4 regions of the Paenibacillus wenxiniae genome follow, and region 1 is predicted to be linked to each of the others. Evidence: predicted binding sites of a transcription regulator. Region 1 holds the regulator's gene; each other region holds the start of a gene.

Region 1 (5,156 bases):
TATGTTTGATGAGGTTATTCGGGCGCTGACGGACGAGAAGCATTTATTGATCGAAGCGGGTACAGGTACGGGCAAATCGCTCGGTTATTTGCTGCCGTCGATCTATCATAGTGTCAAAACGAATGAACGTGTTATGCTCAGTACGCATACGATCAATTTGCAGGAACAGCTGCGTGAACGTGATGTACCGCTGTTGACGAAGGTGATTCCGTTTGCTTTTCGAGCGGCGGTATTTAAAGGAAGACAGCATTATTTGTGTCTGCGCAAATTTGAGCATAAAATAAATACAAAGGAATTTCAGAGTCCTAAAGAAGATGTGCTGATTGCAGCGCAGATGATCGTCTGGCTAACGGCGACAGAAACCGGTGATGATGAAGAACTGAACATGGGCAACCGTGGCGGCGACTTCTGGGAAACGGTAGCAAGTGATACCGATTCCTGTCTGGGACGCGCCTGTCCGTGGTTCAAGCAGTGCTACTACCACCGTGCCAAGCATGAAGCTGGCGCAGCAGATGTGGTCATTACGAATCATTCCAAATTGTTTACCGATATTAAGGCAGGGCATCAACTATTGCCTGGTTACGAACGACTTGTCATTGACGAGGCCCATCATCTGGAAGATGTGGCTGGTAAGCATCTGGGTATGCACATGAAATATTTCACATTGGTTCATCCATTGCTGCGTCTGTTCAAAGATAGCAAAAATGGACAGCTTGCTGTGCTACGTCAGCAACTTGGTTCATCCGGCAGTGAACGAGCGATGGAATGGGCGATTGCGATCGATAATTTGTATCCTGAGCTGGCGGATGTGAAGGAAGATTGGGACAAGCTGAATGAGCTGTTGTTTGCCCTTTTACCACAGCGTAGCGATGCTGGACCAGGAGAAGCAGCGCAATTTACGCTACGTCTATTACCGGATAAAAAGCCGGAAGAATGGGCACATATTACCGAACTGGAAAATCGTATCCATATCGCACTCAGCCAGATTATCCGCCAGGGTGAGCATATTATGGGTAAAATTAAAGAATCTGACGATATTGTCGATACCGATGGTCTGGTGACTGATGTGACGGGTCTGTTTAAGGATCTCGGCAGCGTGCGCGATGATCTGCGTCATTTTGTGAAGCTGGATAGCACAGATACGGTATACTGGTATGAAGCGAATGCAAGCTACCGCAGCAAATCGCTGCAAATGTATGCTGTACCGGTTGATGTGAGTGAACAGCTGAAAGAGCATTTTTTCGATAAAAAGAAAAGTATCATTTTGACATCGGCGACGTTGTCGATCGATAAAACGTTCCAGTATATGATTGACCAGCTAGGGCTGAAAGAAGCCGAGCAGCAGGGCAAGCTGAACACGGTCATGCTGGAATCGCCGTTCAATTATCGCGAGCAATCGTTAGTGCTGATCCCGCGCGACTTTCCGACTTTGAAAGGCAGCGTTGGTGACGAACATTTTGTATCGATGCTGGTGGAGTCGCTTGCCGAGTCTGCGCAGGCGACACGAGGACGCATGCTCGTATTATTTACGTCCTATCGGATGCTCAAGCAGGTGTATGAGCCGCTGAAGGCGAAATTATCTACTAGTGAGATTGCAGTTTTCGGTCAGGGAGTAGATGGCGGCAGTCGTACGAAGCTGACCCGCCGCTTTCAGGAGCATCCGGCATCGGTATTGCTCGGAACGAGCAGCTTCTGGGAAGGCGTGGATATTCCAGGCGAGGCGTTAACCTGTCTGGCTATCGTCCGCTTACCTTTCCAGCCGCCTAACCATCCGCTCGTTGAAGCGAAAAGCGAACGGCTCAAAAGAGAAAAGAAAAATCCATTTATGAAATTATCTGTGCCACAGGCAGTGATCCGGTTCAAACAGGGCTTCGGTCGACTGGTCCGGACGGCAAACGATCGAGGGATCGTGCTCATTTATGATACGCGGGTTATTGAGTCCTATTACGGCAGACACTTCCTGTATTCACTGCCAGGTCCCAAAATGGAGCATATGTATACCCGTCAGATGATTCCCCGTATTGCCGAATGGTTGAGTGACCGGCCACAGGAGACGGAAGCTGCAAATCAAGAGGGGGAGCAAGCATGAAATCCGAAAAAATATCTGAAGCCGTCGTGCGAAGATTACCTGTCTATTTAAGATATCTGAATGAGCTGCATGCTCGCGAGGTGCCTACAGTGTCCTCTCAGGAGCTGGGGCAAAAGCTGGATCTGAATCCAGCACAAATTCGTAAGGATCTGGCCTATTTTGGCGATTTTGGACGTAAAGGGATCGGTTATGACGTATCGTATCTGATCGAGAAAATTCGTCATATCCTCAAGCTGGATCAGCAGATTAATGTGGCGCTGATCGGGGCTGGTAACCTCGGTCATGCCCTTTCCAATTACAACGCCTATTTGCAGGAGACGATGAAGATTGTCGAGGTGTTTGATTCCTACGAGCCGAAAGTCGGCACGAAAATCAATACGCTAACTGTGAAGCCGATGAGCGATCTGGCAGAGACGATTCAGGCGAAAAGTATCCGTGTCGGTATTATTACCGTTCCTAATACGGAAGCGCAGCATGTTGCTGATCAACTGGTCGATGCAGGGATTGAAGCGATTTTGAATTTTGCACCGATTATTTTAAGAACACCACCGCATGTGCGTGTGCATACGGCGGATTTTACAACCGATTTGCTTAGTCTGGCTTATTATCTTGAAGACGGAAAGGAATTAGACATTAATGAACAACTCTCCGAGTAAATGGATGATTAAAAATGGTATTTTTGCCGTTCTGAACGGACCGAAGCCTGTGTTGCATGGTCATATGGTCATTGAAGATGATCTGATCACGTATATTGGTGAAGAGGAGCCTCAGGTAGACGAGGATGTCGTCGTTGTCGATGGACGTCATCAATTTTTCATTCCCGGACTTGTAAACAGTCATGGACATGCTGCGATGTCACTGCTGCGCGGCTATGGCGATGATCTGGCATTACAAGTATGGTTGCAGGAAAAAATGTGGCCGATGGAAGCGAAATTTACGAGTGACGATGTGTACATCGGAACAGCACTGTCTGTACTGGAAATGCTCAAAGGCGGTACGACTACATTCCTCGATATGTATGATCGCTCCGAGCGCGTAGCTGAAGTGGTTGAGCAATCCGGGATGAGAGCCGTATTGATGCGCGGTGTGATCGGTCTGTGCTCTGAAGAAGAACAGACACAGAAATTGAATCAGGCTACCCAATTTGTGCGTGACTGGCATGGCAAAGCAGATGGACGCATTACAACGATGATGTCTCCGCATGCACCGTATACTTGCCCGCCGCAATACATCGAACGTTTTGTACAGGCAGCGCATGATCTGGATGTGCCGCTGCATACACATATGTCGGAGACGATTGCTGAAGTCGAACTAAATGTAGCCGATTATGGTCTGCGTCCGGTTGCTCATCTGGAAAAGCTCGGCGTATTCACTCGTCCAACACTGCTTGCGCATGCGGTTCATTTGAACGATGAAGAGATTGAAGTGCTGGCGAAGCACAAAGTAACCGTTTCACATAATCCGGGAAGTAATCTTAAACTGGCAAGCGGTGTGGCACGTGTGCCGGATCTGCTCAAAGCTGGCGTAGTTGTGTCGCTTGGTACGGATGGACCGGCAAGCAACAATAACCTCGATATGTTCGAAGAAATGCGTCTGGCAGCACTTATTCATAAAGGTGTATCTGGCGATCCAACTGCGGTTCCAGCCGCAGAAGCGCTGCGTATGGGTACAGAATATGGTGCCAAATCGGTATTTCTCGATAACACAGGTAGCTTTGAAGTGGGCATGAAAGCCGATATTACATCGCTCAATATCGATCAGCCACACTTCCTGCCGTTCACAGACTTTATTTCTCACACCGTATACTCTGCGAGCGCTAAAGATGTGCTGCACGTATGGGTAGATGGCAAACAGGTAATCAAGGATGGCGTATCGCTGACGCTGGACGAGGAGAAAATTCGTCGCGAAGCGCAGTCGGCCTTTGAAGGCTTGCTCACACGCTGACTTGCAACAGATTAGAAAGGATGGCGTGTCTTGCGAAATTTGGGAACAGGCAAATGGATTGCGATCATCATTACGATCCTCGGACTGATCGTGCTGGGCGTGAATCAGTTCTACGTTCATGTGATGGCAAAGCCGTGGAGCCAGGAGCAGGCTGCACTTGAGATTGCTCAGCAAAATGCGAAGCTAGCATCGGTCACACATAGCTATAAGTCGGTGTGGAATGATACTTCGATTTACTGGGTCATTCAGGGCAGCAACGATCAAAATCAAAATGTAATGGTCTGGGTTAAATTTAATACCGATGGTACGCCAGCTACAGGTACGAATGCCGTGCATGTGGAGCCAACGGCAGGTACGATTACCGAGCAACGGGCAGCCGAACTGCTGCAAAAGGATTTGCCTGGAGCTGAAGTGGTACGCTCGGTCCCCGGTTCGTATAACGGTAAATACGCCTGGCAGGTATTTGCGAAGTCAGGCGATCATTACTACTATGTATTTTACAACTTCCGCGACGGTACGAAGCTAGGCGGCCCGATGGAGCTTCCGAATACACTTACTCCATAATTAGCGCCTAACGATGGAATGGGGAAGTGGAGTAGAGGGAAGCGACAAATGGCATTTGTCAGCAGGTGAATCCTCTACAGTAGTAAAACGAGGCTATTCGCCAAAAGCTACATTTAATAAATTAACGAATAAATAACAACCGACTGGAGAGCAAGTGATTGCTGCTTCGGTCGGTTGTTTTCATTTGGGTAGTGTGATGTGTAGAACTGTGCTCACATTCTGGATTGCTGATCAAAACATTCAGCAATGATATCAAGACATTTCGCATTGCCAGCCCGAATCATTTGACTATCTATACAGATCGCCGAGACCATTGATCGAACAATCGAACAATCGAACAATCGAACAATCGAACAATCGAACAATCGAACAATCGAACAATCGAACAATCGAACAATCGAACAATCGAACAATCGAACAATCGAACAATACGAATCAACATCGATCTAGTCTCTGTACGCTGGCTTTATTCTATTCTGAATACCTCAGACATCTACGGTCGCAGTCGATTCACTTGTAGCCAGCAGTATCGCATTAATGCCATTCAAAAATGCCAGCC
Region 2 (5,156 bases), on a different contig from region 1:
CGATGACAGGGGATGCGTTTTTTTGTGAAGATAAATTTGAACTGTGCGAAGTGCTACAATTTTTAGAAGTCATAGAAATAATGTCATTAGAAACAACAAAATTAGTATTAGAAGCATTAGAACTTTCAGGAGTAGCCAAGTCTTTAGATGTAAAAGAAGCATCACAATGCGTAGGAGTAGCCAAGTCTTTAGATGTAAAAGAAGCATCACAATGCGTAGAAGCAGCCAAGTCTTTAGCGATACTAGCAGCATTAGAAGAAACAACAGCAACATCTTTATTTATAGCTGTTTGTTCAGCTGTTGCTTCTTTTTTAGTAGACGAAGCTGCTACGTTTTCATCTGCTAACAGCGCTTCAATTGTACGAATAGCGCCCAGACTTGTACGCCCACCATGAAAAGCCGTACCGACATTTTTGAGCATATTATAAAATTCCGGCACGAGCAGCAAAATTAGAAATGCGGTATGAAAGTGCATCGTTTTAAACACAACGAGCTGCAAAGCAAGTTCAAGCGCAACGATACCAATCCCCAGCATCACAATCGTTTCCAGGGCAAACGTGTTCATAAATGCCACTTTCAAAATGCCCATCGTCGAATCGCGATAGGACAGACTATGGTGCTCGATTCGTTGCTCCTGTGTCCGTGCACGTCCGAAAAGTTTAAGCGTAAGCAGACCTTGTACCGAGTCCAGAAATGTACCGGAAAATTGAGCGAGCTGCTGGAATTTTTCCTCGGATTTTTGACGTGTCTGTATACCGATCAGCGCCATAAACAGCGGAATGAATGGAGCGGTGAACAGCAAAATCAATCCGGACGGAATATGCAATACGAACACAACGACCAGAATCATCAGCGGTATGATCGAAGCTTCGATCATTTTGGGTGTGTACTGGCTAAAATAAGCATCCGTTTCATCGACTGCATCCATCGCAACACTGATTTTACTGCCCGTCTGACCCTGACGTGCCAAAAGTAGCGGCTGCGCCGTCAACCAGCGTAAGCACCGAGCACGAAGTGTACGCTTGGCATCGGCTGCGATTCGCAGTCCAATCGCACCGTTACTGTATGCAATCCATGTACGCATAAGGATCACGATTAGCAGCGTCGCAATACCGGGTATCCATACACGTGCCGGCGCAGATTCGACGAAAACTTGCTGTACCGCCTGTGCGAGCAGCACAGCCTGCAAAATGGTCATGATACCAAGTCCGATCGACAGCAGACGTATCCAGCCGGTACGTTTTTTCTGTGTTTGCATCAAGTCGTGTAGAAGTCCGGCTTTCGGTTTCATTGATATCCCTCCTTAACGTTTACCTTTGACATAATCGGCATCAAACAGGAACAAACGGAAGACGAGTACAAGCGATGGAATAAGCAGCAGCAATCCTCCGATAAACACAGCAACGAGTGCAATCCCCATCGCTTCTCCAGTAGCACCGCCTTGAACGGTAATATAAGGATCGAGAATATAAGGATAATGCCCGATTCCGTAAGCGAAAAAGGCACAGCCAAATTGCAGCATAACGCTAATGAATGCCCAGCCATACCGGCGTTCTTTGTACAGTAACCACAGCACGATCAGGAAGAACACGACCGACAAGCCGAGCAACCACCATAAATTCATCATATTTTGGAAATGACGGGCATTATACTGACTCAAATATAAAAATGCTGTAAACGCTGCAATAATCGTCGGTGTGCTCCAAAATAACGCATAACCACGCAGCAGCTTGAGTGCAGGCTGGTCATCTGCGCGGTCAGCATAAAAGGTGAGGAATGAAGCGCTAATAAACAGTACCGAGGTGATCGCCAGCGCTACAATACTCCACGCGAGCGGACTGGTGAGCAGCTTCATATATTCCAGCGTCACCACGTTATTGTTTTCTATAATAAATCCACCTTCAGATAGCACGAGTGCTACCGACAACGAGGGTGGAATAAGCAATCCTGTTGCCCCATATAGAAATAGAAACACGATATTCTTCTTAGAACCGTAATTTTCAAACGCATAAAAGGAGCCGCGAATGGCGATGAGTACAATTGCAATACTGCCCGGCACGAGTAACGATGATCCGTAATAATGTGCCGCAGCAGGGAAGAAGCCAATCAAGCCAATGAAAAAGAAGACAAAAAATACATTCGTAATTTCCCATACCGGAGACAGATAACGTGAGATCAAGCGATTGATCAGATGATCCTTGCCTGTCGCGCGTGCATAAAAAGCGAAAAAGCCTGCACCAAAATCAATCGAAGCCACGATCAAATATCCGTACAAAAATATCCATAATACCGAAATACCGATAATCTCATAACTCATGATGGCAGTTCACCTTCTTCCTTTGCTTTGGCTGCATGAGTTGCTGCGATTTTCTCTAGTTCGACCTCTGCTGGATTGTTGCGGAACAATCGTCGCAGTACGATAATACAGAGCGTACCCAGCACAATATATAACAGCAAAAATAAGAAAAAGAGCGGCATAATGCTTGGCGAAGTGGTCGCGGCTTCCTCCACGCGCATATATCCGCGAATAATCCACGGTTGTCGTCCCACTTCCGCATAGAACCAGCCGAGTTCTACAGCGAGGAAGGCAAGCGGTGCTCCCAGTACAATGGCACGTAATAACCAGCGATTATATTCATTCCGCTTTTTCCAGAACAGAAAGAGGAAGAAGAACGCCGACACAGCGAGCAATATAAAGCCGATACTAGCCATAAAATCAAATAGATAATGTACCCACAATGGCGGCTGTTCATCAGCAGGAAATTCATTCAACCCCGTTACTTCGGCATTAAAATCGCTAAATGCCAGGAAACTGAGCGCCTTTGGAATGTGCAATGCGCCAATCACTTCACGCTCCGCATTCAACCAGCCGAAGAAAATCAGATCAGCCCCTTTGGCTGTTTCAAAATGCCACTCGGCAGCGGCTAATTTCTCAGGCTGATGTTCCGCGAGAAACTTGGCAGCCGTATCGCCAGCCAGTGCGGTCAAAAAGCTGAATACAAGCAACACGCTCATCATAAGCTTGAGTGCCTTTTTCGTATAATCGGTAGCGCCTTTACGTAAAATAGAAAAAGCCGCGATCGCAGCAAGTAAAGCCGCACCTGTCATATAAGCAGAGGTCAACACATGAAATACTTTGGACGGCGTTGCTTCATTAAACATTGCCTGCAACGGATATACGGCTGTAAATTGCCCATGTTCCAGTGTGAAGCCTGCGGGCTGGTTCATAAATCCATTTACAGTCGTGATGAAAAAGGCAGACATCGATGCTCCAAGTACAATCGGGATCGTGAGCAACCAGTGTATATACGGGTTACGGAAGCGATCCCACGTATACAAATAAATACCGAGGAAAATCGCTTCAAAAAAGAAAGCGAACACTTCCAGAAATAACGGCAATGCGATCACATTACCAGCCAGCTGCATAAAGTTAGGCCACACTAGCGCAAGCTGTAACGAAATGGCAGTACCGGTAACGACACCAACAGCAACAGAGATAATAAAGCCTCTTGTCCAGCGTTTGGCCATCAAGGTGTAGTGGTGGTCTTGTTTGCGTATGCCGACCAGCTCGGCAATCGCGATCATCAGCGGAATCGCCACACCAATCGTTGCAAAAATCACGTGAAACGAGAGTGTCAATCCGGTCACAAGCCGGCTCCATAGTACAGTATCAATGATCATAATGGGAATCCTTTCTCATTTGAATATTGTCGGTTTCATATGAGAGTAGCTTATCAAGTTTTGCGGATTGTATGTGATATTTGATACAATCTTCAAACAAAAAACAAAGCTTTAAGGCGATTTAGTGAAAAAATGCACAATAGCTCGTTAGGGTTATTGCACATTTTGGTCGAGCGTGCTGAGTAAGTAGGTTAGATCGATACAAAATATCGTTTTTGCAACATAGACATTGATTTATGATACGATCGAACATCTATACGATCTAAAAGTTTTAAGGTGGGTGGACGTCCATATCGGATCAGCGTACATTGTAATTCGGTTATAGTAATTTGTATTATAGAATTAGAGAGGGCATGAATACTTTAATGTTCAAGCGAAAATTCAATCTATTAGAGAACAAAAGGTGAATTCAAATATGGGATATTATTTTAATGGCATTTTGACTTCGATCGAAGCGTGGACAGCCTATAAGGAGAAGTATAATCATCTGTGTGCGATAGAGCTGTATCAACAGATCATCGCCATACCGATTAGTGATGATCTCTATAATGAAATTAATGATGAAACTAATAATGGACAACTGACCAGCGCACCTAATTATGATAGTTTGACCGATGCCATCAAGCAATTGTGTTCGGAGTTCTCCAGAATTGCTAGAACGGCTTATATTGAGGCTGAATACTTTGGAGGCGTGGGCACACAGAATGGAATCGTATGGGATGCAGCCGATGTTATTTTTGAAGAAACGTTGAGTGAGCATGCTGTCAATAAGGCGCTGCAACAACTGGGCGTAATAAGAACAGAGGAGCAGGATGAATTTGATACGGTACAGCTGGGAAGACACCGCTCGATTGAGCGCTGGTTGAAGGAAGAACAACATTTGTAAATAATGCTCCAGGTACTCTTTTCAATGAGTTTCGGTTGTACACATCAAGTATGAGCCTGGATTCGGAGTATACCTGGTGATGGGATTACTTCTATTTACAGAAACCGAAACCTTATCTTACCTCCTTTAGTTACATATTTGACAGGTAACTAGGTATCAAATGCTGCGAATAGATCATTTATATGTGGATAGAAGTATATATAGGTATAGTAAAAAGTAGAAAGATCAACATGGGAGGTACAACACATATCGTTTCTGTGGGCGGAATTGTTGAAGATGGCAACGGGAACATTTTATTGGTCAAGTCTTATGATGATGACTGGGTGTATCCGGGTGGCATTACCCAAATTGGAGAAAACCTGCTTGAATAAGGTCATCACATCAACTTATGCTTTAAGGGTGCGATCCGTTTTGAATTTATTTATAATAGCTAAAGCTCTTTCCTTTGTGGAAAAGAGCTTTAGCTTCGTTCAGAGCATGCAAAAATGCTACATTGCCACTAAACTGTGTCAGGTCATAGCATTAGCATGTTCAACATGCTAATACATCAACTTCCCAATCATCGACCTATCAAACTCAAACTCCCAAT
Region 3 (5,156 bases), on a different contig from region 1:
GGTGGATAACTCAACCAACCTGCATCCGGCGAACCGCCGATGACGAAGGACAGGTTGAACAGCATTGCGCCCAGGAAGAACAGCCAGAAGCTGAGGGAGTTCAAATAAGGGAACGCAACGTCACGTGCACCAATTTGTAGAGGTACAACAACGTTAAACAAACCGAACATAAATGGCATCGCCATAAACAGGATCATAACTACGCCGTGTGTCGTAAAGACCTGGTTATAGTGTTCTGGATGCAGGAACTCAAAGTTCGGAATTGCCAATTGAGTACGCATCATGAGCGCATCGACGCCGCCGCGGAACATCATAATGATCGCAGCCAGAATGTACATGATACCGATTTTTTTGTGGTCAACCGTAGTCAACCAGTTGCGCCAGAGCCATTTCCACTTTTTGAAATAGGTCAGTCCGGCAACGATGGCAATCGTTACTAATCCAATGGATACGTCTGCACCATAAATCAACGGATCGCCAGTAACAAAAAACTCGGATGCAAACTGTTTAAGATTTTCAAGCATCGTTGAGCTCCTTTCACTTTCTTTGTCCATGCACAGCATCTTACTGGCATGTATGGCGGCATTGCATGAATACCATTTGAATACAGCACGAATGTCGGGAGAAGTTCCCCCGACTCGACTTTTACCTACAACATGGATGTATGCGGCGCATACCATCCATACAGCTGAACTTCAGCCGGTTTACTTGCCGTCCATTTGTGTTTCAGGCGTAGTGTGTACCGGTTGACGACTTTCAGACAAACCGCCAGGCAAATATTGCGTCACCAGTTGTTGGAACAAATTGTCCGGGAATGCCGAAAAATATTGTTTATCCGCCGTACCTGGTATCGCCAGCGACTGATACGTATCCATCGTCATTGGCTTGGATTCAGTTTTCACCTTGTTCACCCATGCCTCATAGTCGGATTCAGTCACCGCATTCACATCAAAGTTCATAGCGCCGAAATGCTCACCACTAAAGTTAGCACCGGAACCGTAATACGTGCCTGTATGATCAGCCTGCAAATACAGGTTCATCGCCATACCCGACATGGTATAAATCTGTCCACCGAGCTGAGGAATCCAGAAGGAGTTCATCGGAGCATCGGAAGTCAGTTCGAAGCGAATTGGTCGATCTTCAGGAATAGTCAGTGTGTTCACAGCTGCAATTCCTTCTTCTGGATAGAAAAATGCCCATTTCCAGTCCATCGAAACCGCTTGAATCACAACGGGTTGCTTGTCGGACTTAATGGCCACAGAAGGCTCGAGTGCGTACGTATAACGTACAGTCACGATACCGAGCACAGCAATAACGACGATCGGAATACCCCACCAGATTGACTCCAGCACATTGCTGTGGTTGAAATCTGGATCGTACTTCGCCTTTCTGCCCGGTTTGTCACGGTATCTCCACACAATAACAAAGGTCAGTATGGTTGTCGGTACGATAACGATCGCTGTCAGAATCGTAGAAATGATAATGACATCGCGTTGTCCTTCTGCAATCGGTCCTTTCGGGTTAAGAACAGCATAGTTACTGGAACCAGCAAACAACGCCCAAACCGTCAGAGCCAGCGACAACACCGTCACAACCAGAACAACCCAGAACATAAGGCGCGAACCTGGTTTTTTGCTCATCTTGATCCCCTTTCTCACTTAACGCTCATGACGTTCATAATGTTGAAACCACACATTCCTATGTTAACACTAAGTGTCCTTTTTGCGTATCCATAGAAGGTGTAAATTTCAGTTTTTTTTGGCTTGTTAACAAATCTGTCAATTTATTAGCAGGCAGACGTGAATGTTTTCACATTATTTAAAGATTAACATATTTTTACTTCGTAAAAAAGCCCCTTTAAGAATTATTCTTAAAGGAGCTTTAATTTTAAAATGCTCGCTGTATCGCTGTCTTTACCGGAGTTCAGTCGTAAACGATGGGCAGCGGATCATCCTAATCGTCCTTAATTCCATCCTTACCTTCATCACTGCGTGCTTGCATCGAACCAAGCCATTTCGCAAGCGAATAAATGAAAGCAAATGCAGCCAAACAGCCTACGCCGATCATCAAGCCGAGATTGTTGTCATTAAATGGTTGCAGATTCAGCACGATCAGTAAAATACCTGCCGCGCAGCACAGCCATGCGACTACAGTCAACATTTTGCTAAGTCCATATGTGTTTTGTGCCGAGCTATTGTTGCTCGGACCTCTGGATTTGGTAGCCACGAAGTCCACTCCCCTTTCTCGGATAGTCGTATTGCTGTGATGTCTACCTGAATCATTCCATCGATTGGTCTGGCGTACCAGGCAGAAGTACTATACGACTTATTACCACAAAAGGGAGCTTTTGATTCGCTGTACGACATTTATATTTTATAGCGCTGCTCCTCTATCAAATGAGTGCGAACATTAACGTGTTTCCATCCAGTTGTTACGGATGACATTTTGATACCAGTAAAAGCTTTCTTTCGGTGTACGTACTTGATTGCGGAAATCCACATGAATGAGTCCAAAACGCATCCGGTAGCCTTCTGCCCATTCAAAATTGTCCATGAGCGACCATGCCATATATCCTTTTAAATGGATACCGTCATTAATGACACGATGTACTTGAGCGATATGCTGCTGGAGGTAGCTAATACGCATGGAGTCATCGACGATGCCGTTTTGTGGGCTATCATTAATGCAGGCTCCATTTTCCGTAATGTAAATATCGATGTTGCCGTACTTTTGTAAGTAATGGATCACATCGTACAATCCGGTCGAGTCGATCGGCCAGCCGATATCGGTTTTGAACAGCCCCATATCGATCGGTTCACTATGCAAATAGCCTGCTTCTGGATGGTAACGGTTCACTGTCGGATGATAGTAGTTAATACCGATCAGATCAATCGGCTGCGCGATAATTTCCATATCACCGTCCTGTACCGGCGGTGTCGCTCCAGCTTCCTTAAACCAGTTATACAACGATTCCGGATAGCTTCCCTTGTAGACCGGATCAAGAAACCAGTCCGCATACACTTCAATGTTACGATTGCAAGCAGCGCGATCCTCCGCACTCTTGCTGTAAGGCACTGCCCACGCTACATTCGGCGCAATCCCAATCTGTCCATCTGCCGGACTCATATCGCGGAACAGCTTAACCGCATGACCGTGAGCAACGAGCAGATGATGACCAACATTAAGCGCGACCTGCAAATCCGTATTGCCTGGCGCATGCTTGCCCTCCAAATTGGACAGAAAAGCAATACACCACGGTTCATTGAAGGTGAGCCAGAATTTAATTTTACTAGCAAATTCGCGGAACATAATTTCGGCGTATTTGACAAATGCATCGATCGTGCGCCGATTTTCCCAGCCACCGACATCCTGTAACGCCTGCGGCAAATCCCAATGATACAACGTACAAAATGGCTCAATGCCTGCTGCTAGCAACGTATCGACAAAGCGATGGTAAAAGTCGATCCCTTCCTGGTTAATCTCGCCATCTCCATCTGGAATAATCCGCGGCCACGCAATGGAGAAACGGTAGGTATCGATACCGAGTTCTTTCATTAGAGCAATATCTTCTTCGTACCGATGATAGCTATCTGTAGCGATATTACCATTATGCCCGTCATATACGTTGCCTGGCGTATGGGCAAACGTATCCCAGATCGACAAGCCGCGTCCGCCTTCCTGATAAGCTCCTTCGATCTGATATGAAGCGGTAGCCGTGCCCCAACGAAAATCATTTGGAAATTGGAAAATAGTCATGTAGTATAACCTCCTGCGGAATATGTAGATTGTGAATTTTATGGCATAGTATCGTATACGCTTACATCATAGTTTATCTTGTGGTGGGGGGATAGGCTGTAACTTATGTTTCTGGGTGCGGAAAATTAAGGAGTTGGTTGTGGCTTTTATAAGTTTGAGTATTGTATTGGTGTATTTCTATAGTAATGCAAAAAATTATAGTGTTGAGCGATGCTGCGTCTGTGTAATTAGCCACTACTCCGGTAAGCAATAAGGGAACGTCCTCAGATAGATGGTAGGAATCTACGGATTAGAATCACAATGTAGATGCCTACTATCCAAAGCTGTAAAATATTTTGCTGTGCAAAAATCACTTTTTATTAAACCTCGTGTTAGGAAATCGCTAATACTATAAGTCGTCCTTTTCCCTTATTTCTTTCCTCTCGTTCAGTACTCAGTGTGACAATTGGCGCTCTCGATTTAAATCATGTTGTTAATCATCATCATGTGAGATACAGTATCCCTTTTTGAGCACGGGAATCTACAATGTATTCCTACGCCCTAGATTCTCGTGTGATAAGGGAGCCTGTTCCCTTGTTGCTTGCCAGCATAGTGGTTACTCTACAACCTAACTATCTGATCGCACAAAGCAAAAGAAAAAGGAGCGCATACTAGCACTCCTTTTCCTTTGTATAAAGTTATTACTATCGTTACCCTATCTCTAACGATTACGCATAGGTAATTCCCGGGAAATATTATTTCTTATTCGTTCCCCATAATTCAACAGTGTTTTTGATCAATTCAGTATAACTTGCTTCCATCTTCTTCATTTCGTCTGTACTCAGCTCGGATACCATTTGATCGTAAATGGTGTCGAATTGGTCTGGTTTAGCCAGGATTGCTTCTGGAACACGTTTGCGGACGATATCCTGCGATTTTTGATAGGCTACAGTGTAGCTTGGGTCATCCGGAGATGGCAGGTTGTAAGCTGCGCCCCATGCTTTTACAGGGAATTCGTCTTTAGCTGGGAACAGATCTTTCCATGTTGTTGCGCCGTATGCCTTGAGCGCATCTTTTTCTGGCTGGCTGTAACTTGCCAGGATTTGCTCAGGGAAGTTCGTTGTATAATAGTTGCCTGTTGAATCTTTCACGCTATCTCCGTAGTGAACCGAGAAGTTGTACATGCCAATACCGGATTCTTTGGTGAAGTTTGTATTGTCATTGATTTTGCGATCTTGAACATCTTGCGGGATGACACGTTTGCCATCTTTCACTTCATAATGTTTACCTTCGATCCCCCAGTTGTTCAGCACCTGCGCTTCATCCGAAGCCATCCAGTCCAGGAACTTGATGATGCGGATTGGGTCTTTGGCAGAGGTTGTAATACCGATACCGTAGCCGACGGGAGGACCGATATCCTG
Region 4 (5,156 bases), on a different contig from region 1:
CGCAGCAACGGTTCACCACCGGTCAAGCGAACTTTACGCACACCCAGACCGACAAATAACTGCACCAGCCGTTCGATTTCATCAAACGATAATAGCTCTGAACTATGCATAAATGCATAATCATCACCAAATATCTCTTTCGGCATACAGTATCGGCAACGGAAATTGCAGCGATCGGTAACCGAAATACGCAGATCGCGCATCGGCCGCTTCAGCAGATCAGTAGACGGATTCATGATCAAGAACTCCTTTGTATTTAGAATCGATATAGCATACGAATGGTATGCAGCCGTAACGGTAATTTCTCAGCACATCGATATCGCATAAGCCGCAGTCATCCATTGGATACGCACGAATGATCAGGAAGAGGAATTGTTCGGATGCTCGGTTAACTCGCTAAATGTGCCCACATAACGGATATCCTCACCAGTCGCATCCTTTACGGCGCTAATATTGAGCCATTGTACATATTCTTCACCATTTTTACGACGATTCCAGATTGCACCTTGCCAGAGACCTTTTTCTGTAATCTCTTTCCACATTTGCTGATAGAACGTTTCGGGCTGACGACCTGATTTTAATAAACTGGGCCGCCGACCTCGTACCTCCTCTTCTTCGTATCCGGTCAAACGGGTAAACGCAGGATTCACCGTTTTAATATAGCCCTGGGGATCGGTCACGAGAATACCTTGTGCTGTCGATTTGAACACATCCGATACAAGGGTCAGCTTGTCCTGATAATACATCCAGACGACGATAATCAAGCTTGCCAGAGCTACCTGAGACAGCAGCATAAAGCCAATCGAATATTGCCCGGTCAACCCGTGGATTGCAGCCAGCATGAGCGGCGGGAAAAATCCACCTAAGCCGCCCATCATCGACACGATGCCGTTCGCAATCCCAGCTTGCTTGTTGAAATAGAACGGAACGAGCTTGAAAATAACACCGTTACCAATTCCCGCACTTACAGCAATTGTCAAACAACCAACCGTGTACAAGCCGATCGAAGGCGAAAATGCTAGTACAATCGCCGCCAGTGTATATACCGCAAACGTACACATTAGCAGAAACAAGGCTTGAAAACGATCCGCTAGCCAGCCGCCGACCGGACGAAGGAATGTCGCCAGTGCGATAAAACCTGCGGTACGCAGTCCAGCATCTACTTTATCTAGCTGGAAGTTGGCTACGAGGAAGTTCGGTAAATATACGGTGAAAGCTACAAATGAACCGAAGGTAATAAAATAGAATAAAGAAAAGAACCATAGCTTTTCATTTTTGTACACGCCTTTTATCTGTTCGATAATCGGTGTTTTGATTCGCGTCTCTTTACGGTCACCGAATAGGAAATTGAGAACGATAAATACGAGCAATAGCACCAAATACAGGCGAACCGCTGCTTGCCAGCCGATCGCTGTTGCGATAACCGGTGCGGCAAAGGTCGTAATCGCTGTACCGATATTGCCCATGCCGTATACACCGTTCACAAGCCCATGCTTTTCACGGGGATAATATTTAGGCAGTGAGGTCACGCCGACCGAGAATACGGCGCCACCAATACCGAGGAACAGACCGCCGATAATCAGATCGGTCAGCGATGATGCAACGCTAATGTAATATACCGGGAATAACAGCAAAACAAAGCTAATCATAAACACAACACGCGCGCCGACGATATTGGCATAATAACCAAGCGGAATACGCAAAATGGAACCGAGCACTACCGGAATTGCTGTTACGATTGCCAGGCTCCCCTGTGGAATGCTAATATCTTCTTTAATAAATGGCATTAGTGAGGAAATAATAACCCAGACCATGAATCCCAGTACCAGATTCAACGTCTGCAACGATAACTGCATCTTTTTGATCATCCCATTCACCCTTTGCTTTCTACTGTTCTGTTTTCGTAAGTCAGACATGTTATGGTTGCCATACTCTATTGACGTGGAGAGGTGCGCTGCATCAAACGATTTCGATAAGCACATTCCCAGACCATACGGATGCCAACCTATAGAGCAAACGTTACAGTCGTATATAGCGCTTGTGCCAAAGATCACATGTATAGCTATTACTCCATACGACATGTGAACAGGCGTATATGGATAACGACATGTCTGCTTTCTCTTCCCTCTTATTGTAGAATTTTGACGACAGGTTGGACTATAGGGGAGTACCCTGATGATGCAGAGGGAATGCCCGTAATGGTTATGGGGATCGTAAAGTCATATAGCTACCAGGATTACATCTATAAGTTTTCGTTTGAATTTTAAATAAGAATAAAAGACTAATAACAATGAAAGACAAATAACGATGGCTAACACAAAAAACCTGTCATCGCGACAGGTTAAATAGTCATTGTATAGCGTAATATCGTGTTTTATTATTCGTTTTCTCATTAGATCATGTTCTCCCATTAGATTATGCTCTCTCGGTAGACCTTGTTCTCGTTCCAGTTAACGCGAGGATATATCTACAAATTCTACTTCTGGAAAATAGCGATCTGGCCCTTCCAATAATACTCCCCTTTGACCTTTAAGATACGTATCAAAAAATCCCTCCATATAAGTATTTGCAATAGCATTCGCTCTTGCAGGTGCGATCTTGCCTGTAGCACCAATAAACTGGAATACTGGAGAAATAAACTGGATATCGGTAAAATTCAAATGTTCTGTATTTTCGATAGAAATGACTTGTCCGCCGCAAGCAACAGCTTCGCGCATGCGTTCAATCTCCAAGCGTTTATCCTTCATGACCGCCTCTTCCCATTCTCTCGTTGATCCGCTCTGTTGCAATTCCGCATCTGTGTAGACTCGGTTATCGATAACTCGTTGTATATGTTCATTATGGCTTGCCGAGTTAATAAATAAAAATGGCTTACGTAAAGCTTCTCGATCATGCAACCGGTAAAGTCCTCCATCGAGATCAATACCTGCTGTAATACGCGGATCGTACGCTGCATCATACGCAGTCGCACCGCCGATTGAATGACCGAACACGCCGATATGCTGCAAATCGATCTTTCCTTTGAGCAGACTGGGGATTTGCCCGGATTGGATTAACTGCAATTGATCCAGCACAAATGATACATCGTCGGTTAACATCGCGCCCAGTCCATCGCGATGTTGGCTTTCCGTCTTATAATCATGACTGGGTGAAAATAAAGTATCGCTCGTCGTTGTCGTTATGCGCCCATCTGGAAACTGTGTTGCGACTGTATTATCGGTATGGTCAATAACAGCGACAACATATCCATGACTTGCAAGTTGTTCAGCTTGTGATGTATGGAAAAATCGCGACGAACCGTTACCCGGATTCCCGATTAGAAGGGGATAGTCAGACTGTGCTAGAGCCACCTCTACATCGGGATACGCCCCTAGCTCGAAAATGTATCAATCCATCATTTACCGCATGTTAATCGAACTATTGCCTGGAGGCTCTAAGTAAGAAAATTGGCAGCTCGAATAAAAAGAATAGAAACACTATCAAGCTGAGCGGCATCCCGCACTGGTTGACCAGCACGGCGAATGCTACCTTATCTGCACATAACAAAAAAGCTACTGGCATCCCAGCAGCTTTATTATTCATCCTATTCTATTACCAGCTTAAAACTCCAAAATCTTCTTCCGCAACGCATACTCGACCAGCTCCGGACGGCTTTTCAGATTGAGCTTATCCATAATTTTTGCTTTATGTGCTTCAACTGTTTTTACGGAAATGAATAACTTCTCTGCTACATCTTTGTTGCTATAGCCTTTGGCGACAAGCGGCAAAATTTCCAGCTCTCGCCGTGACAGCACTTCATACACATCTTCAGAATCCACACTTGTATTCGTTTTGACAAATTCACGTACAAGTGATGTGGCGAGCTTCGGATGGATATATGTACCGCCTTGATAGATCGTGCGAATCGCCAGCAGTAGCTCTTCATCCGGTGCGTTTTTGAGTACATAACCCGATGCGCCATTACGCAGCACATGGAACAGGTACTCCTCATCATCATGCATCGTCAAAATGAGGATGCGTGTATCAGGATAATCTTCCTTGATTTTGCCCGTCGCGATCAGTCCGCTTTCGCCTGGCGGCATACTCAGATCCATGAGCAATAGATCCGGCTGATGCTTAGCAACCATCGTGTACGCTTCAATACCATCTGCCGCTGTACCGACGACCTCCATATCCGGTTGAAAATTTAATATCATCGCGAAGCCGCTGCGAACAATCGCATGATCGTCGGCAATTACGATTTTCATCATTGTCCCTCCCCCTGCATAGCGCTCAAAATCGGAATATCGAGTGTAATTCGTGTGCCTTTGCCCCTTTCCGAATGAACGCTAACTTTACCGCCAACCAGCTCGGCACGCTCCTGCATTCCGTATAGACCGAGTCCAGTGCCAATCGGATCATCTGCCGGGTCAAAGCCATTGCCGCGATCTTCGACGATCAGCCACATCCGTCCATTGTCCTCACGCAGCCTCAGATCGATATGATCCACATCTGCATATTTGAGCGCATTTAGAATCGCTTCCTGCCCAATCCGGTAAACGACGGTTTCCAGTTCACTTCCATAACGCTGCTGATCGAGATTGGATTCGAAGCCAATCGTTACGCCGTAGCTTTGCTGAATTCGTTTAAAATGCGAGCGAAAAGCCGCTTCCAGACCAAAATCGTCCAGCGCTGCCGGACGCAGCTCCACCGCCAGATTACGAATATCATCCAGCAGACGGGTCATCGATTCTTCCGTTTGGCGCATTTTTTTTAACAATTCTTCTTCGCCAGTCATATATTTAAGCACACGCAAATCAATAACCGCGCTCATTAATTCCTGAGCGACACTATCGTGCAGCTCACGTGAGATGCGGCGGCGTTCATTTTCCTGTGCATGAATTACATGCTTCATCATCTTGTTCTGGTAAAAGCTTTCCTGTGTTTTAAATTGCTGTGACAGATCGCGTAACATTAACACATGCACATCTTCATCAGCCAGCGTATGATACGAAGCCGCATAAGGGATCACCCCTTTACCGACCGTATCCAAATACACCTGAAAAGATGTAAATCGCTCCGATTCTGGATTTGTAAAATAGCATGCAATACATGTACGCAGCTCGGTCTCACTCATATAGCCACGGCACACACGACAGATTGTCTCGGCATGGCCT

The links. Region 1 encodes Rex, which represses fermentation and respiration genes when NADH is low (regulators of the CRP and FNR family bind a similar motif). Its sites were predicted from a motif close to TTGTGAAATATTTCACAA; they were not measured.
Region 2: a site for Rex is predicted at 3,804-3,821, ahead of AAHF22_RS06105 (cytochrome ubiquinol oxidase subunit I). Genes of this name have one in related genera too.
Region 3: a site for Rex is predicted at 1,798-1,815, ahead of qoxA (cytochrome aa3 quinol oxidase subunit II). Genes of this name have one in related genera too.
Region 4: a site for Rex is predicted at 2,039-2,056, ahead of AAHF22_RS05575 (nitrate/nitrite transporter). Genes of this name have one in related genera too.

Annotation. Positions count from the first base shown of each region.
Region 1 is NZ_JBCGUH010000008.1:36,587-41,742, reverse strand. Features, by position in the region: gene dinG (ATP-dependent DNA helicase DinG) at 1-2,089, shown strand, start outside; gene AAHF22_RS15300 (redox-sensing transcriptional repressor Rex) at 2,086-2,745, shown strand; gene AAHF22_RS15295 (amidohydrolase) at 2,726-4,033, shown strand; gene AAHF22_RS15290 (cell wall elongation regulator TseB-like domain-containing protein) at 4,064-4,597, shown strand; gene AAHF22_RS15285 (2-isopropylmalate synthase) at 5,083-5,156, opposite strand, start outside.
Region 2 is NZ_JBCGUH010000002.1:757,173-762,328, reverse strand. Features, by position in the region: gene AAHF22_RS06115 (ABC transporter ATP-binding protein/permease) at 1-1,291, opposite strand, end outside; gene AAHF22_RS06110 (cytochrome d ubiquinol oxidase subunit II) at 1,304-2,317, opposite strand; gene AAHF22_RS06105 (cytochrome ubiquinol oxidase subunit I) at 2,314-3,681, opposite strand; gene AAHF22_RS06100 (hypothetical protein) at 4,097-4,567, shown strand; gene AAHF22_RS06095 (NUDIX hydrolase) at 4,798-4,938, shown strand.
Region 3 is NZ_JBCGUH010000017.1:58,331-63,486, reverse strand. Features, by position in the region: gene AAHF22_RS20810 (cbb3-type cytochrome c oxidase subunit I) at 1-524, opposite strand, end outside; gene qoxA (cytochrome aa3 quinol oxidase subunit II) at 705-1,640, opposite strand; gene AAHF22_RS20800 (hypothetical protein) at 1,954-2,226, opposite strand; gene AAHF22_RS20795 (GH1 family beta-glucosidase) at 2,410-3,756, opposite strand; gene AAHF22_RS20790 (ABC transporter substrate-binding protein) at 4,491-5,156, opposite strand, start outside.
Region 4 is NZ_JBCGUH010000002.1:622,265-627,420, forward strand. Features, by position in the region: gene moaA (GTP 3',8-cyclase MoaA) at 1-242, opposite strand, end outside; gene AAHF22_RS05575 (nitrate/nitrite transporter) at 360-1,868, opposite strand; partial or broken gene AAHF22_RS05580 (alpha/beta hydrolase family protein) at 2,451-3,368, opposite strand; gene AAHF22_RS05585 (response regulator) at 3,600-4,247, opposite strand; gene AAHF22_RS05590 (sensor histidine kinase) at 4,247-5,156, opposite strand, start outside.